2 regions of the Streptomyces asoensis genome follow, and region 2 is predicted to be linked to the other one. Evidence: riboswitches for the same ligand, from Rfam matches in the RefSeq annotation. Region 2 holds a riboswitch; the other holds the start of a gene.
The links. Region 2 has a riboswitch for cobalamin ahead of G9272_RS29790 (ribonucleoside-diphosphate reductase subunit alpha). Riboswitches for the same ligand answer to the same signal wherever they lie in the genome.

Region 1 (15,800 bases), 2.5 Mb from region 2:
GCGAACTGGGCTCCTCCTACGCCCCGTTCGCCCATGTGGCCGAGGCCCACGGGGTCAGCCCGCAACGGGTGTGCCTGGCCTGGATGCTCGCCAGGTCACCGGTCGTGGTGCCCATTCCCGGCGCCAGCCGCCCCGAGACGATCCTCGACTCCCTCGCCGCGACGGACCTCGTCCTCACCGCCGCCGAACTCGCCGAGCTGGACGCCGCCCTCTGACACGACCACCAGGAGGACCGCCGTCCATGGCGTCGTCGTACGAAAGACCGCTCGACCACCGTTACCGGGGCGAGCACCCGATCCGCACCCTCGCCTACCTCCTGCGCGCCGACCGGCGCAGCCTCGCCGCCGCGGCCGGCGTGTTCACCGTCAAGCACAGCCCGATCTGGCTGCTGCCGCTGATCACCGCGTCCATCATCGACACCGTCGTCCAGCACCAGCCGATCGGCAGACTCTGGACGAGCACCGGCGTCATCCTGTTCATCCTGCTGGTCAACTACCCCCTGCACCTCCTCTACGTGCGACTGCTCTACGGCAGCGTCCGCCGCATGGGCACCACCCTGCGTTCCGCGCTGTGCACCCGGATGCAGCAGCTGTCCATCGGCTACCACTCCCGGGTCAGCGCCGGCGTGCTCCAGGCCAAGGTGGTGCGGGACGTGGAGACCGTGGAGCAGATGGTGCAGCAGACCGCCGAGCAGGGGCTCGGCGCGCTGACCGTGCTCACCGGCGGCCTCGTCATCATCGCCGTGCGCACCCCCGAGTTCGTGCCCGTCTTCCTCGTCGTGGTGCCCGTGGCCGCCGTCCTCGTGGACCGGCTCAGGGCCCGGCTGCGCACCCACAACGAGGACTTCCGGCACGAGGTGGAGACCCTCTCCTCACGCGTCACCGAGATGACCCGCCTGATCCCGGTCACCCGCGCCCACGGGCTCGAGGGCAAGGCGCTGCGCCGCATCGACGGCACCCTGAGCCGTCTGCTCACCTCCGGGATGCGGCTCGACCTGCTCAACGGCCGCTTCGGCTCGCTGGCCTGGGTCCTGCTCAACGTGATCGGGGTGCTCGTCCTCACCGGCGCCGCGCTGATCTCGTACTACGGCGTCTGGGGCGTCACCGCCGGCGACGTCGTGATGCTGAGCGCCTTCCTGACCACCCTCACCAACTCCACCACCACCCTGACCGGGCTGGCCCCGGTCATCACCAAGGGCCTGGAGTCGGTGCGTTCGGTCGGCGAGGTCCTCCAGGCGCCCGAGCTGGAGGACAACGAGGGCAAGTCCGAACTCACCGCGCTGCACGGCTCCGTGACCTTCGAGGACGTCGGCTACGCCTACGACAGCGGCAGCCCGGCGGTGCGCGACTTCACCCTCTCCGTCACACCGGGGGAGACGGTCGCCCTCGTGGGGGCGTCCGGCGCGGGCAAGTCCACGGTGCTCAGCCTCGTCATCGGTTTCATCCGGCCGACCTCGGGCCGGGTGCTGCTCGACGGGACCGACATGAACACCCTCGACCTGCGCACCTACCGAAGGTTCGTGTCGGTCGTGCCGCAGGAGTCGATCCTCTTCGACGGCACCATCCGCGAGAACGTCGTCTACGGCATGGAGGACGAGACCGACGAGGAGACGGTCCGCGCGGCCCTGCGCGACGCCAACGCGCTGGAGTTCGTCGAACGGCTCCCGGACGGTCTGCACACCCTCGTCGGGGAGCGCGGGGCACGGCTGTCGGGCGGGCAGAAGCAGCGGCTGGCCATCGCCCGCGCCCTGATCCGGGACCCGAAGGTGCTGGTCCTGGACGAGGCGACGTCCGCGCTGGACACCCGGTCCGAGGCGCTCGTCCAGCAGGCCCTCGCCCGGCTGCTGCGCGGCCGCACCACCTTCGTGGTGGCGCACCGGCTGTCCACCGTGCGCGGCGCGGACCGGATCGTGGTGATGGGGGAGGGGCGGATCCTGGAGACCGGCACGCACGACGAGCTCCTGCACCGGGGCGGCGCCTACACGGAGCTGCACAGCGGGCAGGTCGCGTGAGCGCAGGTGGCCGGATCATGACCCCGGCGGGTGACGTTCCCGCCCGCCGTGCATGATTCGCCCAGGTCCGGGCACACGCAGCGCAAACAGGAGAGAGGGGCGCTCGTGATCGTTCCGGACCCGAAGGTCGCCAGGACGTTGCTGACCCGGTACGCGACGCTGAGGATCGCTCAGGCGGAGTGGGACAGGCCGCAGACGGCTCGTGAACTGAAGGACGTGACGTACACCTTGTGCGTGCTGATGGACACGCCCGACGTCCGGGAGGCGGTCGCCGCGGCGGACGCCCTGCTCGAGTCCGCGGCGGCGGTGCCGGCGCGCGACCCGGAGAGCGGACTGTCCCTGGCCGTCTGAGGGCGGCCCCGAGCCGGACCCGGCGCGGCGGTGCGCCCCCACGGTGCCCGCCGCGCCGGGACGTCTCACAAGGCGGTGGAGCCGCACCGGTCGGCCTGCCGGGCATCGCGCTCCGGAGGCGCCCCGGCCAGCCACTCCGCGATGGTGCGGGCGATCGGCTGCCCGGTGTCCACCTCCACGAAGCCGAACTGGCCCGACTGGTTGCACTCCAGGAACCACCACGTCCCGTCGGCGTCCTCCGCGAAGTCGAAGGCGCCGTAGGCCAGTTCGGCCTCCCGCAGATATCTCCGCACGGCCTCGGCGAGGCGCGGCGGGACATCGGCGGGACGCCACGGTGTGGTGGAGGGCGAGTAGCGCACGTCCACCACGTCGGGGTCGCCGCCGGGGGTCGTCTCCTTGCGGGCGGCCAGGATGCGGTCGCCGACCGCGGTCAGCCGTATGTCGGCCCGCTTGGCCACCCGGCGCTGGAGCAGCGTCGGACCGTAGGCGACGGCGGCGAAGTCCGCGCCCGGCGGGACCCGGGTGGTGGGCACGGCACGGGGCGGATCCTGCGGATGCGCCCCGGACACCGGCTTGACCACCAGATCCGGATAGCGGTCCGCGAACTCGCGGGCCGCCTGCGGGAACGTCGTGACGATCGTGGCCGGCACGGGCAGCCCGCTGAGTTGCGCGAGCCGTAGCTGCCAGGGCTTGTGCCGGGCGCGCTGGGACGCGTCCGGGTGGTTCATCCAGCGCGCCCCGGTACCGCGGAGCATGCCGTACAGCGCCTGCGAGGCCTCCTCCGTGAGCCACGCGGACGGCTGGGCCGCCCGGGCCGCCGCCGTGCCGGGCCGCCGGACCCACACCGATCGCAGCCCGTCGAGGCTCACCAGCCGACCGGCGGACGACAGGTGGCCCCGGAAGGCACCGTGCACGAACTCGCCGGAGAGCGCGACGGAGTGGGTCAGGTCGGCCGGGTCCAGCCGGACGACGGGGACGCCCGCGGCGTTCAGGTGCACGACCACCATGTCCGCCGTGACGTCCTCTTCACAGGTAAGGATGAGCACGGTCATTTTCGTCGGCCCGTGTTCAGTCGTCGAAGTGGGTCTTGGAGCCCGCCGTCGAGGTCGTTGTCCCGAGTTCTCTCAGGAGGGCGTGGTCACGAGCGGCGATCCGGCCGTCGAGAGTTACGTTCAACTGCATTCCGGGGTCATAGGCGTACGGAGTGCTGTACTCCAACTCGGCCGCTGGGCGTGCGTAGTTGAGCGTGAACGGTTGCATCGTCTCTCCCTCGTCGGTACTGCCTCGATCAAGCGGTGCCGCTGTGCGACGTCACTCGGGCCCGCTGCTTGGTGCTGGATAGGTGCGTCCTTCAGTCACTTATACGAATCGAACGGGTGGTTGGTTTCCTTACTCTCCGTGATCATCGCGGGGTTGGACACCGAACAGGGCGCGGAGCAGGGGAGATCGGGTCGAGCGGGGGTGAAAACCTCTTCCCGGACGGTCAGTCGGGGAGGCGCTCGGCAGCGTTTTCGGGCGCATTGTCGGGCGCGCGGCGCAGGGAACGCAGAGCCAGCAGGAGGACACCGATGTCGTCGAGGTAGACGGGGTCCGGCAGTACGTCGGTGGGCAGCACGAAGTACAGGACCGCGCCCCAGAACATCCAGCGCGGCCCGGTGGGAAGCCCTGCTCGTCTCAGGCCCCGGCGGGCGCGGACCAGACGCACGAGCACGGCGGCGGCCACGGCGAACAGCGCCGCGGCCGCCAGCACCGCGACGACGACGAGCGTGGTTGGCGCATCCACGGGCCCTCCCATATGGTCCGTCGCGCGGCGTCTGCTCCTACTCGATTTCCCCGCTTTCGGTTTCCGGATTCCCGTTTCCGGCGGGAATACCGCATCGGAGGCGGCTGCCGCGTCCGAGTGGCGGAGCGCGCCGGACGCCCGTGGCGCCGAGCACTGCGGACCGACGTCCGCTCAGCGGTGGCTAGCCGGTCGGTACCGGGTGCTGAGGGGTCTCCAGCAGGCCCGTCAGTACCCGGTCGGGGGTGAGCGGCAGTTCGCGGAAGCGGACGCCCGTGGCGTGGTGCACGGCGTTGCCGATGGCGGCCGCCGTGCCCACGATGCCGATCTCGCCGATCCCCTTGCCGCCCAGGGGGTTGAGATGCGGATCGTCCTCGTCGATCCAGTGCGCCTCGATGTCCGGCACGTCGGCGTGGGAGGGCACGTGGTAGGCCGCGAGATCCGACTCGGTGAAGTCGCCGAAGGCGGCGTCCAGGGTGCTGCCCTCGGTCAGCGCCATGCCCAGGCCCATGGTCATTCCGCCGACGAACTGGGAGCGCGCGGTACGGGGGTTGAGGATGCGTCCCGCCGCGTACACCCCGAGCAGCCGGCGCACCCGCACCTCTCCGGTCACCGTGTCCACGGCGACCTCCGCGAAGTGCGCCCCGAACGCGTGCCGCGCAAAAGGACTTTCGGCGTCGGCCGCCCCCTTGGTGTCGGCGCGCGCCTCCAACCCCAGCTCGGGCAACGGCCCCTGACGTTCCGCCAGCTGTACGGCGAGCTGCGCGCAGGCGTCGTGCACCGCCCAGCCCCAGGAGGCGGTACCCGAGGAGCCGCCCGCCAGCGGGGCCGTCGGCAGATCACTGTTGCCCACCCGGATCCGTACCCGCTCCAGGGGTACCTCCAGGGCGTCCGCAGCGACCTGCGCAAGGACCGTACGGGCGCCGGTGCCGATGTCCGCGGCGTTCACCTCGACGAGGAAGGACCCGTCCGGCAGGGCACGCACCGCCGCCTTCGACGGATACACCTGCACCGGGTAGGTGGCGGCGGCCACGCCCGTGCCGAGCAGCAGCGGGCCGACGGAGCGCGTCCGCGGGCGGGGATCCCGGTCGGACCACCCGAACCGGCGCGCGCCCTCCCGCAGGCACTCGACGAGGTGCCGGCTGCTGAACGGCTTGCCGCTGTCCGGCTCGGTGTCCGGCTCGTTGCGGATCCGCACCTCGACCGGGTCCGTCCCGAGTGCCTCGGCCAGCTCGTCCATCGCCGACTCCAGGGCGTACATGCCCGGCGCCTCACCGGGGGCCCGCATCCAGGACGGCGTCGGCACGTCGAGCCGGACCACGCGATGCGAGCTGCGCAGGTGCGGGGCGGCGTACATGACGCGGGCCGGCATCCCCGCGTACTCGACGAACTCCTTGATCCGTGACGTGTACGTGGTCACCTCGTGCACGAGCGACGTCAGCCGGCCGTCGGAGTCCGCGCCCAGGCGCAGCCGGTGCAGGGTGGCCGCCCGATGGCCGACGGACGTGGGCAGCATGCGGCGGGGGAGGACCACGGTGACCGGGCGTCCGGTGTGCCAGGTGGCCATCGCGGCGAGCACCACGTCCGGCCGGGGCATGCCCTTGGACCCGAAGCCACCGCCGACATGCTCCGCGACGACCGTGATCCGCTCGTCCGCCAGCCCGAACATCGCGCCGAGCACGGCGCGCACGACCGTGGTGCCCTGGCTGGAGGTGTGCACCGTGAGCCGCTCGCCGTCCCAGTGCGCGGTGCTGGCGTGCGGCTCCATGGGGTGGTTGTGCAGGGGCGGCACGCGATAGCCGACGTCGACCCGCACATCCGCGTCGGTGAACGCGCCGTCGGGGTCGCCCAGTTCCCGTACGCCCGGGAACATCCCGTTGATCTTCTCGGGGACGTACGCCTGCGGGTGCGTGGCGGTGAGTGTGACGTCGTGCGTCTCCTCGGCGCAGGTGACCCGCACGGCGGCGGCGCCGGCCCGGGCCGCCTCAGGGCTGTAGGCCACCACCAGGGCGACGAACCAGCCCCGGTTCGGCACCTCGGGGCCCTGGAGCACGGCGAGGGTGGCGTCGTCCGCCGAGGCGAGGCGGGGCGCGTTGCGATGGGTGAGCACGGTGACGACGCCGGGCAGCGCCAGCGCCGCGGTGGCGTCGACGTCGGTCACCCGGCCCCGCACGATCGCCGCCGGGACGGGACGGGCGAACAGCCGCCCGGGCAGGGGCTGTTCAGCGGCGTAGCGGGCGGTTCCGGTGACCTTCTCCCGGCCCTCCCTGCGCTCGGCGGGAGCGCCCACGGCGGTCATGAGTCCTCCTCGTGCGGTACGAGCCGCGTCAGGACGTCGACGGCGAGGTTGCGGGCCAGCGGCACCTTGTACGCGTTGTCACGCAGCGGTCGGGCCTCGGACAGCTCCAGCTCGGCGGCGCGTTCGAAGGCCGCCCGGGTGGGAGCCGCGCCCAGCAGCGCCTCCTCGGCCCGCCGGGCCCGCCACGGGCGGTGCGCCAGCGCCCCGAAAGCGATTCCCACCTGCGCGACGACACCGTCGGCGACCTCCAGGACCACGGCGACGGAGGCCAGCGCGAAGGCGTACGAGGCCCGGTCGCGCGCCTTGCGGTACGCGGACGGCAGCCCGGCCCTGGCGGCCGGCAGCAGGACGGCGGTGATGAGCTCGCCGGGTTCGATCACGGTGTCCCGCTCGGGTTCCTCCCCGGGCGACCGGTGGAACTCCGCCGCCGTCACCCGGCGCACGCCCGCCGTGCCGTACAGCTCGACCTCGGCGTCCAGCGCGGCCAGGGCCACGGCCATGTCCGACGGGTGGGTGGCGATGCAGTGCTCTGAGTGCCCGAGCACCGCGTGGTCGCGGTGCACGCCGTCCAGGGCAGCGCAGCCGCTGCCCGGCTCCCGTTTGTTGCACGGCTTGGAGACGTCCTGGAAGTAGGGGCAACGGGTGCGTTGGAGCAGGTTCCCGCCGGTCGTGGCGGCGTTGCGCAGCTGGCCCGAGGCGCCGGCGAGCACCGCCTGGGAGAGCACGGGGTAGCGGTCCCGCACCCGTGGATGCGCCGCGAGGTCGCTGTTGCGCACCAGGGCGCCGATCCGCAGCGACCCGTCCGGCAGCTCCGTCACCTCGTCCAGAGGCAGGCGGGTGACGTCGACGAGGGCGGTCGGCCGTTCCACGCCGAGCTTCATCAGGTCGACGAGGTTGGTGCCGCCGCCCAGATAGCGTGCGCCCGGGTGCGCGGCGAAGGCCTCGGCGGCCTCCGCGAGACTGCCGGCCCGTACGTAGGCGAAGGTTTCCACCGGATCACGTCCTCTGGTTGCCCCGGTCGTGCCCTTGGGCAGCCGGCCCGGTCATGTGCTGCCCGCCCCGGTCACGTCCTCGACCGCGTCGACGATGCGTGGATACGCGCCGCAGCGGCAGAGATTGCCACTGAGCCGCTCGCGGATCTCGTCCCGGTCCAGCACGACGGGTCGTCCGGAGGGCGCCGCCGGGTCCGTGACGTGCGAGGGATGGCCCGACTCCGCCTCGGCGAGCGCGCCCACCGCCGAGCAGATCTGTCCGGGCGTGCAGTACCCGCACTGGAAGGCGTCGCGCTCCAGGAAGGCCCGCTGGAGCGGATGCGGATCCTCGCCGTCGCCGGACAGGCCCTCGACGGTCGTGATGTCGCTGCCGTCCAGGGCGACGGCGAGCAGCAGACAGCTGTTGACGCGCCGCCCGTCGACGAGGACCGTGCACGCGCCGCACTGACCGTGGTCGCAGCCCTTCTTCGCGCCGGTGAGGTCCAGATCCTCCCGCAGCACGTCCAGCAGCACGCGCCGGTGGTCGACGGTGAGGGTGTGCGGCTTGCCGTTGACGCGCAGCGTCGTGTCGGATCGGTGGGGCGATGACCGGGGGCCGTGCTCGCTGCCCATGTCCTGGTCCCTTCCGGGGCGGTCCGTGGTGCCGTGGGGACCGCGTATCCAGAGTGGGGCGTGTGACACGTCCCGGTACGAGGCAATTCGGGCACGGGCGCCTGACGGCCGCCGACCGGCGCCTACCGGTCGGTCACCTCGGGCTCGTCGCCGCCGGTGCCCGTTGCGCCCGTGGTGCGGTCCTGGTCCGGCGACTCGACCCGAGCCGCGGGAGTGGCCGACGCCATCGGGCGCAGGCCCTTCGTCGTCTCCTTGAACCGCTCCAGGGTCCGGCCCAGCTGCTGGAACGGCGAGCCGCTCTTCCTGGCCGGCGCCTGCCGCGGTTCCCCGGCCTCGGCCGCCGCCTCCCGGAACGCGGCCAGCGCCTCGTGGGCGTGCTCGGCGGCCTCCCGGTACAGGTCCCGGGACTCCGTCATCGCCTCCAGTGCCTCCTTGTACATCGCCACGAGCTCGCGTTCCCGCGCGAGCTCCTCCTCCGGGGTCAGCAGCTGCCACTCCTCCCGCAGTGCGGTGAGCGCGGCGTCGGCGTCCTCCGGCAGCGGCCTGGGCAGTGCCGCGAAGCGTCGTACCGCTTCCAGCAGCTCGGTGGGGTGCGTGCCGTCCAGGAACACGCTGCGCACCGAGTAGTCGACGGCGTCGTAGTCGGCCGGAGCCGGAGTGCCGGGCAGCACCAGCGCCCCGCCGCGCGGCACCTCCACCCCGGACTCCTTGAGGGCCCAGTTCACGGTGCGCAGCTGGTGCGGGGCCGCGCGGTGCTCGATGACCCGGTGGTGCAGACCGGGCGGCAGCAGCGGAACCAGCGACCGTCGGCCCCGCTCGTCCGGCGTCATGGCCTCGTGCACGACGAGGTGGACGGTCCAGGCGTCGCGCAGGGCGCCCCGGAGCACGCGCCGCAGCTCCTTGTCGTCCGCCGGGAGCGGGTTGGTGGCGAGGAACCGCTCACCGGTGACGGTCTCGTTGCCCCACGGCGTGTCCGCCTCCCAGGACCAGAACATGCCGGCGGGCGACGGCCACCGCTGGTCCCACGGCCGCTCCGCCTCCGCCGTCAGCGTCCACTCCTGGCCCGGACCCGACCACTCGGCGAGCCTCAGCCGGGCACGGACGGTCACCTCCTCCGCGACCAGCCACCGGGCCTCGAAGGCCGTCTCCCCCTCGGGGGTGTCGGTGTCGGGCAGCTCCATGAAGTCCTGGACGGTCTCGGCGTCCTTGAGTGCCTGGAGGTGTTTGCGCAGGACGTCCGGAGCGGCGGGGCCGGTGTGACGGCCACGGGTCTGCCACACCGTGGAGGGCGTCGTGGGCGGAACGGTCGCGGAGATGTGGGTGAGTCCATTCGTGAGGGCGGTGACGACGTGGCGACGACGTACGAAGGCCAGTATCGCTCGCCGCGGGGGGTGCGCGATCAAGCGGGTCGGTGGCGCGGGCACCCGGAAGCGCCCCGCCGGGATGCGCCTTCCCCGGCACGACACAGGTCACGCGTCCGGATCCGGCCCGCGAGCCGACGGTCCGTGCGGGGGGTGTGCGCCACTCGTACGGGGTGTGCGCCGTTCACCACGGCCGGCGCCCTCGCACTCATGGGCCCGCCGGCCTCCGGGACCCGAGAATCGGACCCGGTGGACAGGGCTCGCCCACCATCCGCGTCGGGGCGGGCCCTGTCCGCGTGCCCGGTGTGCCACCCACACCGGATGCTCGGTGACCGACCGGCCTCCCGTCTCCACGAGACCGGGGCTTCCTCCGCGAGCACGGCATGGAGAAGATCGTCCATGACCTGTGCGTCCAGCGGATCCTGGAAGGAAGCAACGAGATCATGCGCGTCAACGTGGCCCGCGGCCTGACGGAGGCATCCGGATGAACGACATCGAGGACCCCGTCCTGCTGCACACCACCGGCCGAGCCGCCCACATCACGCTCAACCGACCGAGGGCCATCAACGCCCTGAACCACACGATGGTGCGCCGCATCGACGGCGCGCTGACGCTCTGGGAGCGCGACCCGGCCGTCGAGACCGTCGTCATCTCCGGCGCGGGGGAGCGCGGCCTGTGCGCGGGCGGCGACATCCGCGCCGTCCACGACGACGCCCGCGACGACGACGGCACCGCCTCGGCCGCCTTCTGGCGCGACGAGTACCACCTCAACGCCCGCATCGCCCGCTACCCCAAGCCCTACGTCGCCCTGATGGACGGCATCGTCATGGGAGGCGGTGTCGGCGTCTCCGCGCACGGCAGCGTCCGGGTCGTCACCGAGCGGTCGAGGATCGCGATGCCCGAGACCGGCATCGGCTTCGTGCCGGACGTCGGCGGCACCCACCTGCTCGCCCGCGCCCCGGGTGAACTGGGCACCCATCTCGCCCTGACGGGTGCGCAGATCGGCGCCGCGGACGCCGTGTTGTGCGGGCTCGCCGACCACTACGTACCGTCCGTGTCGCTCCGGCAGTTCATCGACGACCTCGCCGACCTGCCCGTACGGGAAGCCCTGGACCGTCATGAACAGCCCTTGCCGGCGGGCGGGTTGGCCGGCCACCGGGAGTGGATCGACACCTGTTGCGCGGTCGACACCGTCGAGGAGATCGTCCAACGGCTGTTCGCCCACGGCGACCCGACGGCGAAGGAGACCGCGGAGACCCTGCTGGCCAGGTCGCCCACCGCGCTCAAGGTCACCCTGGCCGCCCTGCGCCGTGCCCGGCGGCTCGGCTCGCTGGAACGGGTGTTGGAACAGGAGTACCGCGTCTCCTGCGCGGCCCTGACCACGCCCGACCTGGTCGAGGGCATCCGCGCCCAGGTCGTCGACAAGGACCGCGACCCGCGTTGGTCGCCGGCCACCCTCGCCGAGGTCACAACGGCCGACGTGGAGCGCTTCTTCGCCCCGCTCGGCGCGCGCGAACTCGGTCTCGCCTGACCCGACACCACCCGCGCAGACCCGCTGGAGAGCAGGACCGCCGTGGTGATCTGGGCCACCTGGCCGTGGCGAGCGGAATCACGCCAGGTGGGGCGGTATTGGCCAGGGGCCCGACACGCGGTACCGTCGCTCTGATATCGACGACGGCGAGACGGAAGCCGGTGAGAACCCGGCACGGTCGCGCCACTGTGGACGGTGTACCCCGAAGGGGCACACACCGCGAGTCAGACCCGTGGCCGTCGTCATGTGCACCACCGAGATGGGACGCGAACTCCCAGAGGAGGTCCTGCCATGGCGCAGCATGTCGCCCAGCCGACTACCACCACGCCTGTCGTACCCGCCAAGTTGCCGCTGAAGGACATCGCCCCCTGGGCGGTCTTCTTCGGCGTCCTGATGCTGGTCCTGCTGTACTTCGTCGGCGCGGAGCAGGGCGCGACAGCCGTCGTCTCCGGCGAGGACGTTCACGAGTGGGTGCACGACGCCCGCCACCTGCTCGGCTTCCCCTGCCACTGACCCGAGGGGAACCCCAGCACACTCATGAACTCCGCAACGGTAAGAAACCTGCTCGTGCGGGGCATGCTCGCCGGCCTCGGTGCCGGCGTGCTCGCCCTGATCGTCGCCTACTTCCTCGGTGAGCCGAACGTCGACAGCGCGATCGGCTTCGAGGAGTCCCACGCGGCGGGCCACGAGCACCACGAGGTGGAACTCGTCTCCCGCAGCCTCCAGTCCACCGCCGGCCTCGCCACCGGCGTGCTGATCTACGGGGTGGCCTTCGGCGGCATCGCCGCCCTCGCCTTCTGCTTCGCCCTCGGCCGCGTCGGCCGCTTCACCCCGCGGGCCACGGCACTTCTGCTGTCGGGGACCGCCCTGCTCGCCGTGTACGTCGTGCCGTTCCTGAAGTACCCGGCGAACCCTCCCGCGGTCGGCGACGGCGACACCATCGGCAAGCGCACCACGCTGTACTTCCTGATGATGGTGCTCAGCGTGCTGCTCGCGGTCGCCGCGGTGATCCTGGGCAAGCGGCTCGCGCCGAGGCTGGGCACCTGGAACGCCACCGTCGTCGCCGTCCTCGGCTTCGTGCTCGCCATCGGGCTGGCCTACGGGTTCCTGCCGACGGTCAACGAGGTGCCGAGCGACTTCCCGGCCGCACTGCTGTGGCGGTTCCGCCTGTCCGCCCTCGCCATGCAGGTCACGCTCTGGGCAGGCTTCGGCCTCGTCTTCGGCGAACTGGCCGAACGGCTGCTGCACCCCAAGCCCGCCACGGTGTCCGCGGGCACGCCGGTGGCCGCCTCACAGTGAGCTGACCGGCACGACGACCCGACGAGAGGGCCCGCGGAACCATCCGGGGGCCCCTCTCGCGTTCGTGGGCCGACGCCGGATCGGCAGTCGGCGAAGATGGTGCGATGGACATCCAACCGGCCCTCAGTACACGGCAGATGCCCGCAGGACTCGTTGCGCTCGCTCTCGGTGGTTTCGGGATCGGCCTGACCGAGTTCGTGATCGCGGGGCTGCTCCCGCAAGTCGGCCGGAGTCTCGCGGTGTCCGAGGCCGCGGCGGGTTGGCTGATCTCCGGGTACGCCCTGACGGTCGCGGTCGGCGCGATCGTGGTGACCGCCGCTACGGCCGGGCTGCCCCGCAAGGCGGTTCTCACCGGGTTGGTGGCGCTGTTCGTCGTCGGCAACCTGCTGTCCGCCGTCGCACCGAACTACCCGCTGATGATGCTCGGACGCGTGGTCGCGGCGCTGTGCCACGGCACGTTCTTCGGCATCGGCTCGCTCGTCGCACGGCGGATGGCCGCCCCCGAGCGGGCGTCACGGGCGGTGGCAGTGATGTTCGCCGGGCTGACGGTCGCGAACGTGCTGGGCGTACCGTTCGGCGCCCTGGTCGGCGAACGCTGGGGCTGGCGCGCCACGTTCTGGGCGATCACCGGCATAGGCGTCGTCGCCGCAGTCGCCATCGCCGTGCTGGTACCGGGCTGGGCCGGCGCCGCGGACCGGCCGCCTCCCTCCGAGGGTTCCGGCCCGGCCACCGGTCGGGCGGACGAGCTGCGCAGCCAACTTCGTGCCTTCCGGTCGACACAGGTCTGGCTGACCCTTGCCGCCACCGCGCTCGGCTACGGCGGGATGTTCGGCGCGTTCAGCTATCTCGCGTACACCTTCACCCGGGTCACCGGCTTCTCCAGCACGGATGTCGCCTGGCTGCTCGTCGTGTACGGCAGCGGCCTCGTGGTCGGCAACATCGTCGGGGGACGAGCCGCCGACCGCAATCGCGACCTCACTCTGATCGCTTCCCTGGCCGGTCTCGCCGTCACGCTCACCGGGTTCGGGCTGCTGGCCGCCGACCCCGCCGCGTCGGTGGTCCTGGTTTTCCTGACGGGGCTGTTCGGGTTCGCGAGCGTCCCCGGCATGATCACCCGCGTCACCGACCACGCCCGCGGGGTGCCGCTCGCCGCAGGCGCCAACGTGTCCGCGTCCAACATCGGCAACGCCCTGGGCGCCTGGCTCGGCGGCTTCGCCATCAGCGCCGGCCTCGGCTACCGGGCTCCGCTGTACGTCGGCGCCGCCATCGTCCTGAGCGGGCTCGCCGTGATGATCGTCGCCGCATGTCGACCGGACCGGTCGGAGACCGACGACACCACCGACCTCCGGCTCGGCCAGGACCGGGCGTCCGCGGGCTGAGGGCCTCGCCGCGCCACCGTCTCGGTTCGACGGCTTCTCGCCTGCGGTGAGGCCCACCTCCGCCTGGAACCCGAGGGCCTGGCCGCCCTTACGATCGAGTCTGCTGCCATGGCCCGCGTTTCCGCTCGCGGGCACCGACCGAATCCCCGGGGAGGGACTGTGATCGCCGTCGTCGGCGCCGGACTCATGGGCGCGGCCACCGCCTGGCAACTGGCCCGCAGGGGCCACGAGGTCACGCTCGTCGACGCGTACGACGTCGGCCACCGGCACGGAAGTTCGCACGGCAGCTCGCGGATCTTCCGGCGGGCGTACGCCGACCCCTTCTACGTACGGCTGACCGGACAGGCGTACGAGCAGTGGCGGGAGCTGGAGGACGACAGCTCGACTCCCTTGCTGCGCACGACCGGTGGGCTCGACATGGGCGAGGACCACGACCCGAAGGAGATCGCCGATCTCCTCGGTGCGGCCGGAGTACCCCACGAACTCCTCGGCCCGGAAGCCGCCGCGGAGCGCTGGCCGTACATCCGCATCACCGGTCCGGTGCTCTACCACCCGGACGCGGGCGTGGTCGACGCCGACCGGACCGTAGGCGCCTGCGTACGGCGGGCGATCGAACACGGAGCGCAGACGATCATCGGCACCCGCGTCACCGGCATCGACGTCCGGGGGCGCGAGAAGGTGCGCCTGCGCACCGACGACGGCCGCGAGATCGTCGCCGACACGGTGGTGATCGCGGCCGGCGCCTGGCTGCCCGATCTCGAACTGCCTCTCGCCCTGCCGCCGTTGGCGGTGACCCAGCAGCAGGTCTTCCACTTCCGGCAGCGGGACCCGTCCGTCGGGTGGCCGACCCTGATCTGGGACGGGGCGCTGCACCTCTACGGCCTGCCGTCCGGAAGCGACGGGGGCCCGCTCCCCGCGGTCAAGGTCGCCGAGCACGACCGCGGAACCCCGGCCACCGCCCGCACCCGCAGCGGGGTCGTCGACCCGTCGTCGCGGACGCGGGTGAGCGGCTTCGTGCGCGACCGCCTCCCGGGCCTCGAGCCCGATCCGGTCGCCGAGGCGACCTGCCTCTACACCACCACCCCGGACGAGGACTTCGTCCTGGACCGCCACGGCCCCTTCGTCATCGTCTCCCCGTGCTCCGGACACGGCGCGAAGTTCGCGCCGCTCATCGGCGCGATGGCCGCCGACCTCGCCACCGGCCGCGCCGAGCCGCATCCCCGCTTCCGCCTGGGACGCCACTGAGCCTCTTCGGTCAGCCGGGGACGGTGACCAGCACCCGGCCGCGCCCGCCCGCGTCCACCCGGTCGTGAGCCTCGGCGATGTCCGCCAGCGGGAAGCGGTCGCCGATGTCGACGGTGAGCGCACCGGCCGCGGCCGCCGCGGTCAGATCGCGGGCGGCCTGCCGCTTCGCCGCGGCGGGGAAGTCGTCGCTGCCGAGCAGGCGCAGGGTGACGTTGTTGAACAGCAGGGGCCAGAACGGCAGTTCGGTGCGGTCGGCGTGGGTTCCGTAGGCGGCGATGACGGCATCGAGCGCGGTGACCGCGTTGTCCAGGTCCGCGTTGGCCGACAGGGACACCTCGACGACGCGGTGCACACCGTCGGGCGCGTGGGCGCGGATCGCCGCCGCGGGGTCGCCGGAGTCCAGGGCGACGGCGTGCGGGACGACGGCCGGGTCGACCCGGTCCAGGTCACCGCCGCGCCGTACGGTGCCGATGACGGTGGCGCCGCCCCAGCGGGCGAGCTGGGCGGCCGGCGATCCGACGCCGCCGAGCACTCCGTGCACCAGCACGATCTTCCCGTCGACCGGCCCGTCGGCGAATACGGCGCGGTGCGCGGTGATACCGGGGATGCCCAGACTCGCGCCCAGTTCGTCGCCGAGGTGGTCGGGCAGCGGGACGGCCTGCTGATCGGGTACGACGGTGTACTGGGCGGCGGTTCCGAAGGCCCGGTAGGACTGGGCGCCGTACACCCACACCCGCTGACCCACGCGGCGGGCCTCGACTCCGCTCCCGACAGCGTCGACCACACCGGCGGCGTCACTGTGCGGGATCACGCGGGGGTAGGGCATCGAGGAGCCGAGCCAGCCACGCCGCTTCTTGGTGTCTCCGGGATTGATCCCGGAGACGGTCACGCGGACGCGGACCTCGCCGGGGCCGGGCCGGGGGTCGGGCAACTCGCCTAC
Region 2 (15,800 bases):
CGACTGGGAGCAGGCCCGCACGGCGGGACTCCGGGCCGTCGCCCTTCTCGACCGCGAGGCCGGGGCCCCCGACTGGTGGAACGTGGGCATCGCGGCCACCGCCCTCCAGGACTGGCCGCTGGCCCGCCGCGCCTGGCAGGCGTACGGGCTGCGGGTGCCGGGCAACGCCATAGGCGCGGGCGAGCCGGTCGGCATGGAGCTGGGCAGCGCGGCCGTACGGCTGTCGCCCGAGGGCGAGGCCGAGGTGGTGTGGGGGCGGCGGCTGGACCCGGCCCGGATGGAGGTGCTGTCCATCCCGCTGCCCTCGTCCGGGCGGCGCTGGGGCGAGGTCGTGCTGCACGACGGGGTGCCGCACGGCGAGCGGACCACCGCCACGGGCCACTCCTACCCGGTCTTCGACGAGATCGAGCTGTGGGCGCCGTCGCCCGTGCCGACCTGGGTCGTCCTGCTGGAGGCGGCCTCCGAGTCGGACCGGGACGCGCTGGAGCAGCTGGCGGCCGACGCGGGCTTCGCGGCGGAGGACTGGTCGTCGTCGGTGCGGCTGCTCTGTCGGATGTGCTCGGAGTCGCGGATGCCGTCCGACGAGGGTGACGGCGAGCACCTCGACCCGCACGACCACAGCGAGCCGGGGCATCCGGGTCCGCTCGGGCACCGGACGGACGGGCAGCTGTGGGTGCCGGAGCGGGAGTGTGGCGTGGCCGCCCCGGCTTCCCTGGTCCGGGGGCTGCTGGACGGGTGGGTCGCCGACAGCCCCGACTCCAGGGACTGGCGGGATCTTGAAGAGGTCTGCTGACCGTCTTCGGCCCGCATAGCGATACGGCCCCGCGCCCCTGGAGGGGCGCTGCCCCGTACCCTGTATCGAGCATTTACCCCCTGTCTGTTTGAGGAAGGCATCGTCGGTCATGGCGCAGCAGGACACCGATCAGCAGCACGCGGGCGTGCTCCCCGTGGACGACGAGGGCTTCGTCATCGACACCGAGGAGGCGGAGGCGCGCGAGCTGGCATGGCGTGAGTCCGGCACCTCGCGGCCGATCACCGTGGTCGGGAACCCGGTGCTGCACAAGGAGTGCAAGGACGTCACCGAGTTCGGCGAGGAGCTGCGGCAGCTGGTCGCGGACATGTTCGCCTCGCAGCACACCGCCGAGGGAGTGGGTCTGGCCGCCAACCAGATCGGCGTCGACCTGAAGGTCTTCGTCTACGACTGCCCCGACGACGAGGGCGCCCGGCACACCGGCGTCGTCTGCAACCCCAAGCTCGTCGAACTGCCCGCCGACCGGCGCCGGCTGGACGACAGCAACGAGGGCTGTCTGTCGGTGCCCACCGCCTACGCGCCGTTGGCCCGTCCCGACTACGCCGAGGTGACCGGGCAGGACGAGCAGGGCAACCCGATCAAGGTGCGCGGCACCGGATACTTCGCTCGGTGTTTGCAGCACGAGACCGACCACCTGTACGGCTACCTCTACATCGACCGTCTGTCCAAGCGTGAACGCAAGGACGCCCTGCGGCAGATGGCCGAGAACGAGCCCCGTTACCCCGTGGTCGCCAACGACTGAGCCCACCCGCACGACCACGACGCCCGGCCGGGATCCCTCCGGCCGGGCGTCGTTCGTGTGTCCGACGGACGTTCGATCGCTTACGCACATCTACTGCACATCTGCTGATCCGTAACCAGTCACGTGGGGGCGGATTCTCGGCATGTTGGGGTGGTGAATGAAGCAAATCCGTTCCCAGAACGGTCAGTTGTAGTGCTGAATGGGAAGTGCGGGGATACGCAACGGCGCACGCCCGGCACGGGGGGAGGGGTGTGTGCCCACTGGCGGCTGAGAGGGGTTGTCCGTGCCAGCTTTCCCATACAGCACCACATACAGCACCACAGCGACGGTGACCGCGCCCGCGGTCCCTCCCTCGCTCTCTCTTCCGGTCATCGAGGCGGCGTTTCCCCGGCAACTGCATCCGTATTGGCCTCAGTTGCAGGAGAAGACGCGTGCCTGGCTGCTGGAAATGCGGTTGATGCCGGCGGACAAGGTCGCAGAATATGCCGACGGACTTTGCTACACCGACCTGATGGCGGGCTTCTACCTCGGCGCACCCGACGAGGTCATGCAGGCCATCGCCGACTACAGCGCGTGGTTCTTCGTCTGGGACGACCGGCACGACCGTGACGTCGTGCACGGCCGGACGTCCTCCTGGCGGCGGCTCAGGTTCCGCTTGCACGCGGCCCTGGACTCCCCTGCGGAGCATCTGCGCCACCCGGATCCGCTGGTCGCCGGGCTCGCGGACAGTGTGCGCCGGCTGCACTCCTTCCTTCCCGGTACCTGGAACGCCCGGTTCACCCGACACTTCCACGCCGTGATCGACGCGTACGACCGTGAATTCCACAACCGAATCGAAGGGCGCATTCCCGGAGTCGAGGAATACCTGGCGCTGCGTCGGCTCACCTTTGCGCACTGGATCTGGACCGACCTGCTGGAGCCGAGTGCGGGACGTGAACTCCCGGACCCGGTGAGGAAACATCCCGCATTTCGCCGCGCGGCGCTGCTCAGTCAGGAATTCGCCGCCTGGTACAACGACCTCTGCTCGCTTCCCAAGGAAATCGCGGGCGATGAGGTGCACAATCTCGGAATCAGTCTCATCACCCATGAGGGGCTGACCCTGGAAGAGGCGGTCGAGGAAGTCAGGCGACGCGTCGACGGATGCATTTCGGATTTCCTCGTCATCGAGAAGGACGTCTTACGGCTCGCCGACCGGCTCGCCGACGGGACGGTCCGCGGAAATCAACTCGGCGCCGCCGTGCGGTCCTGCCTCGGCAATATGCGGAACTGGTTCAGTTCCGTCTACTGGTTCCACCACGAGTCCGGCCGATACATGGTCGACAGCTGGGACGACCGGTCCACGCCCCCGTACGTCAACAACGAAGCGGCAGGTGAGAAATGACCGTCGAGTCGGTGAAACCCGCGACCCCCGCGGCGCCCGAACTGCGTGAGCCACCGTTGGCCGGTGGCAGGGTTCCGCTCCTCGGGCACGGCTGGAGGCTGGCCCGTGACCCGCTGGCCTTCCTGGCCCAGCTCCGCGACCACGGCGACGTCGTCCGCCTCAGGCTCGGCCCCAAGACGGTGTACGCCGTCACCGCGCCGGACCTCACCGGCGCCCTGGCGCTCAGCCCGGACTACATCATCTCGGGGCCCCTGTGGGAGTCCCTGGAGAGCCTGCTCGGCAAGGAGGGCGTGGCGACGGCCAACGGTCCGCTGCACCGCCGCCAGCGGCGCACGATCCAGCCCGCGTTCCGGCTCGACGCCATCCCCGCCTACGGGCCGATCATGGAGGAGGAGGCGTACGCGCTCGTCGAGCGCTGGCGGAAGGGCGAGGTCCTCGACGTCACCGCGGAGTCCTTCCGGGTGTCCGTGCGCATCTCCGCCCGCTGTCTGATGCGCGGCAGCTATATGGACGCCCGGTCCGAGCGCATCACCTCCGCGCTCGCCACACTGTTCGCCGGTATGTACCAGCGCATGGTGGTGCCCCTCGGACCGCTTTATCGGGTACCGATTCCGGCCAACCGCGAATTCAACCGGGCGCTGGCCGATCTGCATCGGCTGGTGGACGAGATCATTGCCGACCGCCGTGCATCCGGTCAAAAACCGAACGATTTGCTGACGGCTTTGCTGGAGGCGAAGGACGAGAATGGCGACCCGATCGGGGAACAGGAGATCCACGACCAGGTCATCGCGATACTCACCCCGGGCAGCGAAACAGCCGGCTCGATGGTCATGTCGCTGCTCCACGTCCTCACCGAGCACCCCGACCAGGTGGACAAGATCCGCGAAGAGGTGAAAAGCGTCGTCGGTGACCGGCCGGTCGCATTCGGCGACGTCCGAAAGCTCCAGCACACCGCCAATGTCATCGTCGAGACCATGCGGCTGTATCCCGCCGTATGGATATTGACCCGGCGCGCGGTGACCGAGACCGCGCTCGGCGGCTACCGCATTCCCGCCGGCGCCGACATCGTCTACAGCCCGTACGCCGTACAGCGCGATCCGCGGTCGTACGAGCGGCACACGGAGTTCGATCCCGACCGCTGGCTGCCCGGCCGCTCCTCGAAGGTGCCGAAGTACGCCATGACGCCGTTCGGCGTCGGCAACCGGAAGTGCCCGAGCGACCACTTCTCGATGGCGGAGCTGACACTGATCGCCGCGGTGGTGGCGTCCGCGTTCCGCTTCGAGCCGGTGCCGGGCTCCGACAACCGGACGCACATCGGCATCACGCTCCGGCCGCGCAAGCTGCTGCTGCGGGCGGTGTCCGGGTGAGAGCCGCGGCTCAGGCGACGGCCTGCGGGCCGCGGAACGTGCGCCGATAGGCGTTGGGGGACGTCCCCAGCGCCTGCACGAACTGGTGACGCAGGGCGCCGGCCGTACCGAAGCCGGCGCGCCAGGCGATCGCGTCCACCGTCTCGTCCGTCGCCTCCAGCAGGTGCTGGGCCAGCAGCACCCGCTGGCGCAGCAGCCACCGGTAGGGCGTGGTGCCCGTCTCCTGCTGGAACCGGCGGGCGAAGGTGCGCGGTGACATGTGGGCGCGTTCCGCGAGCTGCTCCACCGTGACCTCCTCGTCGAGGTGCTGCTCCATCCACACGAGCACCTCGCCGACGGTGTCGCACCGCGACCGGGGCAGCGGCCGCTCGATGTACTGGGCCTGGCCGCCGTCCCGGTGCGGCGGCACCACCATCCGCCGGGCGATCCGGTTGGCGACCTCGGGCCCCTGCTCCTTGCGGACCAGGTGCAGACAGGCGTCGATCCCGGCGGCCGTGCCGGCCGAGGTGATCACCGGGTCCTCGTCGACGTACAGCACGTCCGGCTCGACGGAGGTCCGGGGGTAGCGCCGGGCCAGCACGTCCGCGTGCCGCCAGTGCGCGGCGCAGCGCCGGCCGTCGAGCAGCCCCGCGGCGCCCAGCACGAACACCCCGGAGCAGACGCTGAGGACCCGGGCACCCCGGTCCGCGGCCCGGCGCAGCGCGGCGAGCAGCTCGGGCGGATACGCGCGGTCGATGTTCGCGTCGGCGGCCGGTACGGCGATCAGGTCGGCCTCCTCCAGCCGGTCGAGGCCGTACGGCGTGGACACGGTGAGCCCGCCGACATGGGTGCCCAGGACCGGGCCCTCCGCCGACACCACGGCGAAGTCGTACACCGGGAGCCCTTCGTCGCTGCGGTCGAGGCCGAAGACCTCGCAGACGACGCCGAGTTCGAAGGGATGCACGCCGTCGACCAGGACGGCGGCCACGTTTTTCAGCATGCTGCCAGTGTGCACCCGAAGTGGCAGGAATTTGAAGGTGTGCGGCAGTCCTGCCACTCACGGTCAGGAGTGTCCGGCAGCAGACTGATGTCCATGAACACGAACCAGATCGAAGGCCTCATCGGAATGCTCATGGTCCTCGGGATCCTCGTCCTCCTGGTCCTCCCGTCCGTGCTCGGCATCGTGCGCGACCGGCGCGCCGACCGGCAGATCAGGGAGGCCCAGGAGGCCCGGGGGGAGAGGGAGGGTCAGAAGTCCTCGTCCAGGTCGACGGTGCCCTCCACCGCCACCTGGTACGCCGACGGACGGCGCTCGAAGAAGTTGGTCAGCTCCTGAACGCCCTGGAGCTCCATGAAGGAGAAGGGGTTCTCCGAGCCGTACACCGGGGCGAACCCGAGCCGCGACAGACGCTGGTCGGCGACGCACTCGAGGTACTGCCGCATCGAGTCGGTGTTCATGCCCGGCAGCCCCTCACCGCACAGGTCCCGCCCGAACTGGAGCTCGGCCTCGACGGCCTCCCGCAGCATGGCCGTCACCTCCTCCTGGAGCTGGTCGTCGAAGAGATCCGGCTCCTCCTTGCGGACGGTGTCGACCACCTCGAAGGCGAAGCTCATGTGCATGGTCTCGTCACGGAACACCCAGTTGGTGCCCGTGGCGAGGCCGTGCAGCAGACCCCGGCTGCGGAACCAGTAGACGTACGCGAAGGCGCCGTAGAAGAACAGGCCCTCGATGCACGCGGCGAAGCAGATCAGGTTGAGCAGGAAGCGGCGGCGGTCGGCCTTGCTCTCCAGCCGGTCCAGCTTCTCGACCTCGTTGATCCACTTGAAGCAGAACTCGGCCTTCTCGCGGATGGACGGGATGTTCTCCACCGCGTCGAAGGCGGCCGCCCGGTCCTCCGGATCGGGGAGGTAGGTGTCCAGGAGCGTCAGATAGAACTGGACGTGGACGGCCTCCTCGAAGAGCTGTCGGCTCAGATAGAGCCGCGCCTCGGGGGAGTTGATGTGCTTGTACAGGGTCAGCACGAGGTTGTTCGCCACGATCGAGTCGCCCGTCGCGAAGAACGCGACCAGCCGGCCGATCATGTGCTGCTCGCCCGCGGAGAGCTTCGCCAGGTCGGTGACGTCCGAGTGGAGGTCGACCTCCTCGACGGTCCAGGTGTTCTTGATGGCGTCCCGATAGCGCTCGTAGAAGTCCGGGTAGCGCATCGGGCGGAGGGTCAGCTCGAAGCCCGGGTCGAGCAGGTTCTTGGCTTCGCTGGTCATTACTGGCAGGCCTCGCAGGACTCGGGGTTCTCAAGGGAGCAGGCGACGGCCTCTTCCGAGGTCACCTGCTGCACGGGGATGGTGGCGGGGGTCTGCGCCTGGGCCGCGCGGGCGATACGGGTCGCCGGGCGGGAGCGCAGGTAGTACGTCGTCTTCAGGCCCGACTTCCAGGCGTACGCGTACATCGAGGAGAGCTTGCCGATGGTCGGCGTCTCCAGGAACAGGTTCAGGGACTGGGCCTGGTCCAGGTACGGGGTGCGGGCGGCGGCCATGTCGATCAGGCCGCGCTGCGGGATCTCCCACGCCGTGCGGTACAGGGCGCGCACCTCCGCCGGGATCCAGGCGAACTCCTGCACCGAGCCGCTGGAGTCGCGCAGCGCCTCACGGGTGCGGGCGTCCCAGACGCCGAGGTCCTTGAGGTCCTGCACCAGGTAGGAGTTGACCTGGAGGAACTCGCCGGACAGCGTCTCGCGCTTGAACAGGTTGGACACCTGCGGCTCGATGCACTCGTACACGCCCGCGATGGACGCGATGGTGGCGGTGGGGGCGATGGCGAGCAGCAGGGAGTTGCGCATGCCGGTCCGCGCGATCCGTGCGCGCAGGGCCGCCCAGCGCTCGGGCCAGCTGAACTCCACGCCGTAGTGGTCCGGGTGCAGCACGCCCCTGGCCGTACGGGTCTTCTCCCAGGCCGGCAGCGGGCCGTTGCGCTCGGCCAGCTCGGCGGAGGCCTCGTAGGCGGCGAGCATGATGCGCTCGGCGATCCGGGTGGACAGCGCCTTCGCCTCGGGCGAGTCGAAGGGCAGTCGCAGCTTGAAGAAGACGTCCTGGAGGCCCATCGCGCCCAGGCCGACCGGGCGCCAGCGGGCGTTGGAGCGGCCCGCCTGCTCGGTCGGGTAGAAGTTGATGTCGACGACCCGGTCGAGGAAGGTGACGGCCGTGCGGACGGCCTCGTCCAGACGCTCCCAGTCGATCGCCCCGGCCGTCGTGTCGACGAACGCGCCGAGGTTCACCGAACCCAGGTTGCAGACCGCCGTCTCGCCGTCGTCCGTGACCTCCAGGATCTCCGTGCAGAGGTTGGAGGAGTGCACGACGTGGCCCGGCTCGGCCGTCTGGTTGGCGGTGCGGTTGGCCGCGTCCTTGAAGGTCATCCAGCCGTTGCCGGTCTGCGCGAGAGTGCGCATCATGCGGCCGTAGAGGTCACGGGCGGGGATGGTCTTCTTGGCGAGGCCGGCCGCCTCCGCCTTGCGGTAGGCCGCGTCGAACTCGTCGCCCCACAGGTCGACGAGCTCGGGCACGTCGGCGGGGGAGAACAGCGACCACTGCTCGTCGGCGTTGACCCGGCGCATGAACTCGTCCGGGATCCAGTGCGCGAGGTTCAGGTTGTGCGTCCGGCGGGCGTCCTCACCGGTGTTGTCCCGCAGCTCCAGGAACTCCTCGATGTCGGAGTGCCAGGTCTCCAGGTAGACCGCGGCCGCGCCCTTGCGCCGGCCGCCCTGGTTCACCGCGGCGACCGAGGCGTCGAGCGTCTTCAGGAACGGCACGATGCCGTTGGAGTGCCCGTTGGTGCCCCGGATCAGCGAACCGCGGCTGCGGATACGGGAGTACGACAGTCCGATGCCGCCCGCGTGCTTCGACAGCCGGGCCACCTGGTGGTAGCGGTCGTAGATGGAGTCCAGCTCGTCCAGCGGGGAGTCGAGCAGGTAGCAGGACGACATCTGGGGGTGCCGGGTACCGGAGTTGAAGAGCGTGGGGGAGGACGGGAGGTAGTCCAGACGGCTCATCAGCCCGTAGAGCGCGGCGACCTCGTCCACGGAACGGGGCGTGTCGTCCTCGGCGAGGCCGGAGGCGACGCGCAGCAGGAAGTGCTGCGGTGTCTCGACGACCTTGCGGGTGATCGGGTGCCGCAGGAGGTAGCGGCTGTGCAGGGTACGGAGCCCGAAGTAGCCGAAGCGGTCGTCGGCCCGCTCGTCGATCAGGGCGTCGAGGCGGACCGCGTGGAGGCGCACGAACTCGGCGGTGCGGTCGGCGATCAGGCCCTCGCGGTGGCCGACGGCGACCGATCCGGTGAACGACGTGACGCCCTGGGAGGCGGCCTCCGCGGCGATGCTGATCGTCAGCAGCCGGGCGGCCAGTTTCGAGTAGGCGGGGTCCTCGGAGATCAGGCCCGCGGCCCCCTCCGTGGCCAGCTCGCGCAGCTCCGCCTCGTCGGCCCGGGCGGACCGGCCGCGCAGGGCGGCGGCGGCGACCCGGCCGGGGTCGGCGTCGGGCAGATCGGCGGTCAGCTCGGTCAGGGTACGCAGCAACGCGGTACCGGGACCGTCGGTCTCCAGTTCGGTGACTGAAACCGGGTCGGCTGGCGCGATGGTCACGTGGGGCTCTCCCTCGCTCGGCGGTGGGCCTTGCGGAGGGCAGGGGGCAGCACACGAGCGCGCGGGGGCGTCGCGTCCACCGGCCCACTCCACGAGACCCGGACGTCAGGGCACCCGGACCGGACGGCCGGGCACGCTGTCGGCAGGACCTCGGACTGAACAGGCGTGCGCATACGGGTATGGATGCACGCAAGTACACCGTTGCGGGACAGTTCCGGATTCGCACCGGATTCCCCTGCGGCGACAGCGAGCATGAGCATACATCTTGTGCTCGCCTGTCACGCCACCCCCAGATGTTGTGTCGAGGCGGTTTCAGAGCGTCAGCTGATAGGCGATCAGGGTGAGATCGTTCCGGTGTCGCACGGGATGCCGGTCCCGCTCGGGTGTGCGGACGAAACCCGGACGTTCGCAGACCCGGTCGACCGCGAGCACCCGAGTGTGCCGGGCGCCCGGGTTGCGGAGCGTGCCGGGAGTGATTCCATGGAAGTAGGCGTCGGCGCCGTGCGAATCCTCTGTCCCGCGAGTCCTCCGTCCCGGGAACCACCCTCTCGGAACTCGCAAGGAGAACGCCATGACGAGGGTCGTCGGCCATCCGCCCGGCAAGGAGCGACCGCGCGACGCGCCGATGGCCACACTGGTCTTCCGACGGGCGGGACACCGGGTCGGACACGGGTTCGTCGGCCGCTGGCACTCCCTGACGATCCGTCTGGAAGCCCGTCGCGGCGCCACCCGCCCCAAGCAGTGGCGCTGATGGGTCTCCTACGCCAACGTCACCAGGATGATCTGGCTGGTCGCCGTGTTGGCGCTGCTCGCCTGGGTCGGGGAGGGCCTGTTCATCCTCATCACGCACGACACGACCGGCTTCGAGCAGTGGCGGCAGGGCAACGAGGGGTTCGAAACCCTCTTCAAGTTCGTCGGTCCGGTCCTCGCCGCCTCGATGGCCGCCGCGCTCTTCCTGTTCTGGTGGTACCGCTGGACCAAGCGGCGCTATCTCGTCAAGGCACTGCGGGATCCGCGTCGGCTGGTGCCCACCGCCGGATACGACACCGCCCAGATCGTGGGCTGCGAAGACATCGCCCAGGTCATTGCCGAGCGGCTGCGGGAGCGCGACACCCGGCGGCCGTATCTGCTCGTCGGCGGCGTCGGAACGGGGAAGACCGCCGTCCTCGTACGGCTCACCGAACACCCGGCCGCCGTGCATCTGCACGGACCGGGAGCCGCTGCGGCCCGGACTGCGCATCGGCACGTCCACCCCGCCGGCACCGGGCACGACCTGTCTGCCCGACTGCAAGTTCCAGCTCTGCCCGTACCCTCCCCGGGGCGGTGTGCCCCGGGAGAGATCCGCGAGTCGTTCTGCCGCCAGCAACAGGCTCTGCTGCCCGGCAGCGTCCGGCGCTGGCTGCCCCGGGGGCTGCGCCGGAAGACCCCGCACTGGGTCGGCATGCGAGTCCGCGAACTGGACCGCTTCTGGGACGCGATGGCCGGCCGGACACGGGACTAGGCCTCGGCCGGCCGATCCTGCGCCCCTGGGCCCGTCCGGCCGATCGTGCGCCCCTAGTGACCGGCGCCCGCCGTCGCCGGGGGCAGCTCGACCGCCACGCCCGGGTCGCCCGCGTCCGCCGTGTAGTCCTCCGGCTTCGTCTCGTCGATGCCGTCGGGGGCCTTGGCCGCCTTCAGGACGAAGGTCAGCACCACCGTGACGACGACGTTGATCAGGAACGCCGTGAGACCGATGTAGCCGATCTCGCCGATGCCCGGGATCTCCTTCGACGAGCCGCCGAAGTGCTTCTGGGTCGGGGAGGCGACACCGTAAGCGGCGAAGGTGCCGTAGACCATGCCGACCGCCCAGCCGGCGAGCAGGGCCCAGCGGTGGAACCAGCGGGTGAAGAGGCCGCCGACCAGGGCCGGGAACGTCTGGAGGATCCAGATCCCGCCCAGCAGCTGGAAGTTGATGGCGACCGTCTTGTCCATGGTGAGGACGAAGACCAGGGCGCCCACCTTCACCAGCAGCGAGACCAGCTTGGAGACCTTCGTCTCCTGCGCGGGCGTCGCGTCCGGCTTGATGAAGTCCTTGTAGATGTTGCGGGTGAAGAGGTTCGCGGCCGCGATCGACATGATGGCCGCGGGCACGAGCGCGCCGATGCCGATCGCCGCGAACGCCACCCCCGCGAACCAGGACGGGAACATGTCCTCGAACAGCTGCGGGATCGCCAACTGTCCGTTGGTGACCTTGACCCCGGCCGCGATCGCCATGAAGCCCAGCAGCGCCAGCAGGCCCAGCATCAGGGAGTACAGCGGCAGGATCGTGGTGTTGCGGCGGATCACCTCACGGCTGCGGGACGACAGCGTCGCCGTGATCGAGTGCGGGTACATGAACAGCGCCAGCGCCGAGCCCAACGCCAGCGTGGCGTACGTCCACTGGCCGGGTTCCGCCGGTGCCAGCGCGCCGCGCGGCTTGCCCGTCGCCGGGTTGGTCTGGCTGAACGCCTCGCCCGCCTTGGCGAAGATGTCGTCGAACCCGCCCAGCTTGATCGGGATGTAGATGATCGCCACCGCGATGACGATGTAGATCAGCGTGTCCTTCACGAACGCGATCAGTGCGGGGGCCCGCAGACCCGAGGAGTAGGTGTAGGCCGCCAGCACGCCGAACGCGATCAGCAGCGGCAGGTCCTTCACGAACCAGTTGGTGTCCTCGCCGCCGCCGACGCCCATCACGTCGAGCACGGCCTGGATGCCGACCAGCTGGAGCGCGATGTACGGCATCGTCGCCAGGATGCCGGTGACGGCGACCGCCAGCGACAGGCCCTTCGAGCCGAACCGGCCGCGCACGAAGTCCGAGGTCGTCACATAGCCGTGCTTGTGGGACACCGACCACAGTCGGGGCAGGAAGGTGAAGATCAGCGGGTAGACGAGGATCGTGTACGGCACCGCGAAGAAGCCGGCCGCGCCCGCCGCGTAGATCGCCGCGGGTACGGCGACGAAGGTGTACGCGGTGTACAGGTCGCCGCCGAGCAGGAACCAGGTGACCCAGGTGCCGAACGACCGGCCGCCGAGGCCCCATTCGTCGAGGCTGTCGTTCTCGGCCTTGCGCCAGCGCGCGGCCAGGAAGCCCATGACCGTGACGGCCAGGAAGAAGAAGATGAAGACGGCGAGCGCGACGCCGTTCACGCCGTCCTTCACTCCGACGCACCACCCTTCGCGGAAGAAGAGCCCGCGCGGCCGCGCTGGTCACGCTGCCACAGCTTGTACGCGGTCACGGTGAGCGCGGCGGAGAGGGGCACCCACAGCATCTGGTACCAGTAGAAGAAGGGGATCCCTATGAACGCCGGATCCACCTTCGCGTACGAACCCACCCACAGCATTGCCACGAAGGGTGCGATCAGACAGAGGGCGATGGCGACGCGCGCAGGCGTCACCACCGGTTCCCTCGTTTTCTCGTCGGACATCGGCGGCTCCGTCCCCTCACTCTGATCGCCTTGATCACAGATGTAATGCGCAGGCAATGTAAGTGACGGATAAGCCCAGCGGAAGACCCTCCACAGACCCTCTACGCGGTGGGCTACTCGGTGGGCCGCTTCAGCCGTGCCACGAACTTGTACCGGTCGCCCCGGTACACCGACCGCACCCACTCCACCGGCCGGCCCTCCTGGTCCAGCGAGTGGCGGGAGAGCATCAGCATCGGCAGGCCCACGTCGGTGCCCAGCAGGCCCGCCTCGCGCGGAGTGGCCAGCGAGGTCTCGATGGTCTCCTCGGCCTCGGCGAGACGGACGTCGTAGACCTCGGCGAGGGCGGTGTACAGCGAGGTGTACTTGACCAGTGACCTGCGCAGGGCCGGGAAGCGCTTCGCCGACAGATGGGTCGTCTCGATGGCCATCGGTTCGCCGTTGGCCATGCGCAGACGCTCGATGCGCAGCACCCGTACGCCGGCCGTTATGTCGAGGAGGTCGGCGAGGCGGTCGTCGGCGGTGATGTAGCCGATGTCCAGGAGCTGCGAGGTCGGCTCGAGGCCCTGGGCCCGCATGTCCTCGGTGTACGAGGTGAGTTGGAGCGCCTGGGACACCTTCGGCTTGGCGACGAAGGTGCCCTTGCCCTGGATGCGCTCGAGGCGGCCCTCGACGACGAGTTCCTGGAGGGCCTGGCGGACGGTCGTGCGCGAGGTGTCGAACTCGGCCGCCAGGGTGCGCTCCGGCGGGACCGGGGTGCCCGGAGACTGTGTCTCCGTGATGTCGAGCAGGTGTTTTTTCAGGCGGTAGTACTTGGGCACACGCGCGGTACGGACGGTCGCCCCACCCTCGTTCTCCGCACTGCTGACGTCGGTGCTCATGGCCTGCCTTCCCGGCTGCGGGTGCCGAAATGGCCGACACGCCGTCGGCCGCGGGTCACATCGTGGCACGGACGCGGGGATGCTGCCCCACCGTTCCGTGATCCCTCTGTATACCGTCGCAACCTTTGCTGGTCTAGTCCACCAGGGCAAATGGTCTACCGGAGTGGAACCCTCCGTAGTCGAGGTTTTCGACGGCTTCTTACTTAAAGGTTCCTGCATATGTAGGTCCCATAACGGCTGTTCGGAGGGGGTTCGGCCACCCTTGACAGGCTTATTGGTCTGAGCCAAGCTCTGCGCACTGGTCTACACCATTGGTCCAGAGATCGAGGTCCCGGCCCGTGGGCGGGGGGTGTGGCATCCCTGAGGAGGATGGCGTGAAGCGCAAGCTGATAGCCGCGATCGGTATCGCGGGCATGATGGTCTCCATCGCGGCGTGCGGGGACGACAGTGGCAGCGGGGACTCGAAGGGCACCGACGCCAAGGAGCTGACGGTCTGGCTGACCGTCGACGCGCAGAACAACTGGCCCGAGCTGGTGAAGGCGGCCGACGCGGCGGTGCAGAAGGCGCACCCCGGCGTCAAGATCAACCACGAGTACTACGGCTGGCCGGACAAGAACGCCAAGCTGGACGCGGTTCTCGCCACCGACAAGGCCCCCGACGTCGTCGAGATGGGCAACACCGAGATGCTCGGCTACATGGTCAAGGGCGCCTTCGCCCCCCTCGACGCCGCCAAGTTCGACAACTCCTCCGCCTGGCTCGACGGCCTCAAGGCCTCGGTGACCTACGACGGCAAGACCTACGGCGTCCCGTACTACGCGGGCGGCCGGGTCGCCAACTGGCGCAAGGACCTCTTCGCCTCGGCGGGCGTCAAGACCACGCCGAAGACGTACACCGAGCTGACCGCCGCCCTGGACAAGGTCCAGAAGAAGGAGGGCGACAAGTTCTCCGCCTGGTACCAGCCCACCCGTGACTGGTACGCGGCCATGTCCTTCGTCTACGACGCCGGCGGCTCGATCGCCAAGGAGGAGGGCGGCGAGTGGAAGGCCAACCTCTCCTCGCCCGAGTCCGTCAAGGGCCTCACCGAGTTCAAGAACGTCCTCGACAAGTACATGCACGGCGACAAGACCAAGGACGAGTCCGACCGTTACATCGTCTACGGCCAGGGCAAGTCCGGCATGATCTTCGCCCCCGCCTGGGAGGGCGCGACCGCCGCGGCGAAGGAGAACGACAAGACCGGCAAGCTCGCGAACAACGTCGAGAACTTCGTGATGCCCGGCCCGTCCGGCAAGAACCTCCCCGTCTTCCTGGGCGGCTCCGACCTCGCCGTCCCGGTGAAGTCGGACGCGCAGGCCCTCGCCGCCGAGTGGATCAACGCGTTCACCGGCCCGTCCGGCCAGAAGGGCCTGATCGCCAAGGGCAACCTGCCCAACAACAAGACCGACCTCGCGACCCTCAAGAGCGATCCGGCCACCGCGGTCCCGGCCACCGCCGCCGAGTCCAACTGGTTCGTCCCGATGGCTCCCGGCTGGGGCCAGGTCGAGAAGGCCCAGGTGCTCCAGACCATGCTCCAGAGCATCGGCACCGGCAAGAAGACGGTCGAGGCCGCCGCGAAGGACGCGGACGCCGCGATCGACAAGGTCATCAACACCAAGTGACCTGAGAGCAGGGCCCCGTCGCCCCCGGAGGGCTTCATCGGGGCGGGGCCCTGCCTCCCGTACGACCCGTACGGGGCTTCGCCTTCGTACGACCCGAGGGACCGCTGAGGAGCGCGCGGATGAGTGCCGCAGACACGACCACTGCCAAAGTGCCGCCGACGCGGCAGTCGCCGCCACCACCACCCGTGGTGCCAAGACCACGCGGCCGCCGGAGTTCCGGCGGGGCCGCGACCCCCTGGCTGCTCCTCGCCCCCTGCCTGCTGGTCCTCGCCCTGGTGATGGGCTATCCGCTGGTCCGGCTGGTCACCCTCTCCTTCCAGAAGTTCGGGCAGTCCCAGCTGTGGGGCTTCCAGCCGGCCGAGTCGGTCGGCTTCGACAACTTCACGGGCGTGCTGGGCGACGGCGAGTTCTGGCAGGTCGTCATCCGCACGATCGTCTTCGCGGCCGGCTGCGTGATCTTCACGATGGTCATCGGGATGCTGATCGCGCTGCTCCTCCAGCGGGTCTCCGGCTGGGTGAAGACCCTGGTGAACATCGCGCTCGTGGCCGGCTGGGGCATGCCGGTCATCGTCGCCACCACCGTCTTCAAGTGGCTGTTCGACGCCGACTACGGCATCCTCAACGCGGTCCTGAGCAGGCTGCCGGGCGTCGAGCTGATCGGCCACAACTGGTTCGCCAGCGGCCCGCAGGGGCTGGCGGTCATCATGCTCCTGGTCGTCTGGGGCGCCGTGCCCTTCGTGGTCATCACCCTCAGCGCCGGCCTCACCCAGGTCCCGGCCGAACTGGAGGAGGCCGCCCGCCTCGACGGCGCGGGCGCCTGGGGCGTCTTCCGGTACGTCACCCTGCCCATCCTCAAGCCGATCATCGTGATGCTCACGACCCTGTCGGTCATCTGGGACATGGGCGTCTT

Region 1: linked by a shared signal. The riboswitch ahead of G9272_RS40625 (CbtB domain-containing protein) and the one ahead of G9272_RS29790 (ribonucleoside-diphosphate reductase subunit alpha) in region 2 are both predicted to bind cobalamin.

Annotation. Positions count from the first base shown of each region.
Region 1 is NZ_CP049838.1:9,131,259-9,147,058, forward strand. It holds gene G9272_RS40565 (aldo/keto reductase) at 1-215, shown strand, start outside; gene G9272_RS40570 (ABC transporter ATP-binding protein) at 242-2,011, shown strand; gene G9272_RS40575 (DUF5133 domain-containing protein) at 2,117-2,362, shown strand; gene tgmB (ATP-grasp ribosomal peptide maturase) at 2,428-3,414, opposite strand; gene tgmA (putative ATP-grasp-modified RiPP) at 3,431-3,622, opposite strand; gene G9272_RS40590 (DUF1232 domain-containing protein) at 3,846-4,145, opposite strand; gene G9272_RS40595 (xanthine dehydrogenase family protein molybdopterin-binding subunit) at 4,327-6,441, opposite strand; gene G9272_RS40600 (FAD binding domain-containing protein) at 6,438-7,433, opposite strand; gene G9272_RS40605 ((2Fe-2S)-binding protein) at 7,485-8,045, opposite strand; gene G9272_RS40610 (hypothetical protein) at 8,168-9,325, opposite strand; partial or broken gene G9272_RS45615 (acyl-CoA dehydrogenase family protein) at 9,708-9,894, shown strand; gene G9272_RS40620 (enoyl-CoA hydratase/isomerase family protein) at 9,891-10,937, shown strand; cobalamin riboswitch at 11,039-11,193, shown strand; gene G9272_RS40625 (CbtB domain-containing protein) at 11,229-11,450, shown strand; gene G9272_RS40630 (CbtA family protein) at 11,475-12,236, shown strand; gene G9272_RS40635 (MFS transporter) at 12,374-13,615, shown strand; gene G9272_RS40640 (FAD-dependent oxidoreductase) at 13,775-14,860, shown strand; gene G9272_RS40645 (NADPH:quinone reductase) at 14,871-15,800, opposite strand, start outside.
Region 2 is NZ_CP049838.1:6,622,172-6,637,971, forward strand. It holds gene G9272_RS29755 (tetratricopeptide repeat protein) at 1-793, shown strand, start outside; gene def (peptide deformylase) at 903-1,553, shown strand; gene cyc1 (epi-isozizaene synthase) at 1,837-2,934, shown strand; gene G9272_RS29770 (bifunctional albaflavenone monooxygenase/terpene synthase) at 2,931-4,301, shown strand; gene G9272_RS29775 (helix-turn-helix domain-containing protein) at 4,312-5,280, opposite strand; gene G9272_RS29780 (hypothetical protein) at 5,374-5,616, shown strand; gene G9272_RS29785 (ribonucleotide-diphosphate reductase subunit beta) at 5,529-6,542, opposite strand; gene G9272_RS29790 (ribonucleoside-diphosphate reductase subunit alpha) at 6,542-8,911, opposite strand; cobalamin riboswitch at 9,036-9,171, opposite strand; gene G9272_RS45495 (hypothetical protein) at 9,483-9,662, shown strand; gene G9272_RS45500 (hypothetical protein) at 9,690-10,412, shown strand; gene mctP (monocarboxylate uptake permease MctP) at 10,466-12,091, opposite strand; gene G9272_RS29805 (DUF3311 domain-containing protein) at 12,088-12,357, opposite strand; gene G9272_RS29810 (GntR family transcriptional regulator) at 12,471-13,235, opposite strand; gene G9272_RS29815 (extracellular solute-binding protein) at 13,610-14,890, shown strand; gene G9272_RS29820 (carbohydrate ABC transporter permease) at 15,010-15,800, shown strand, end outside.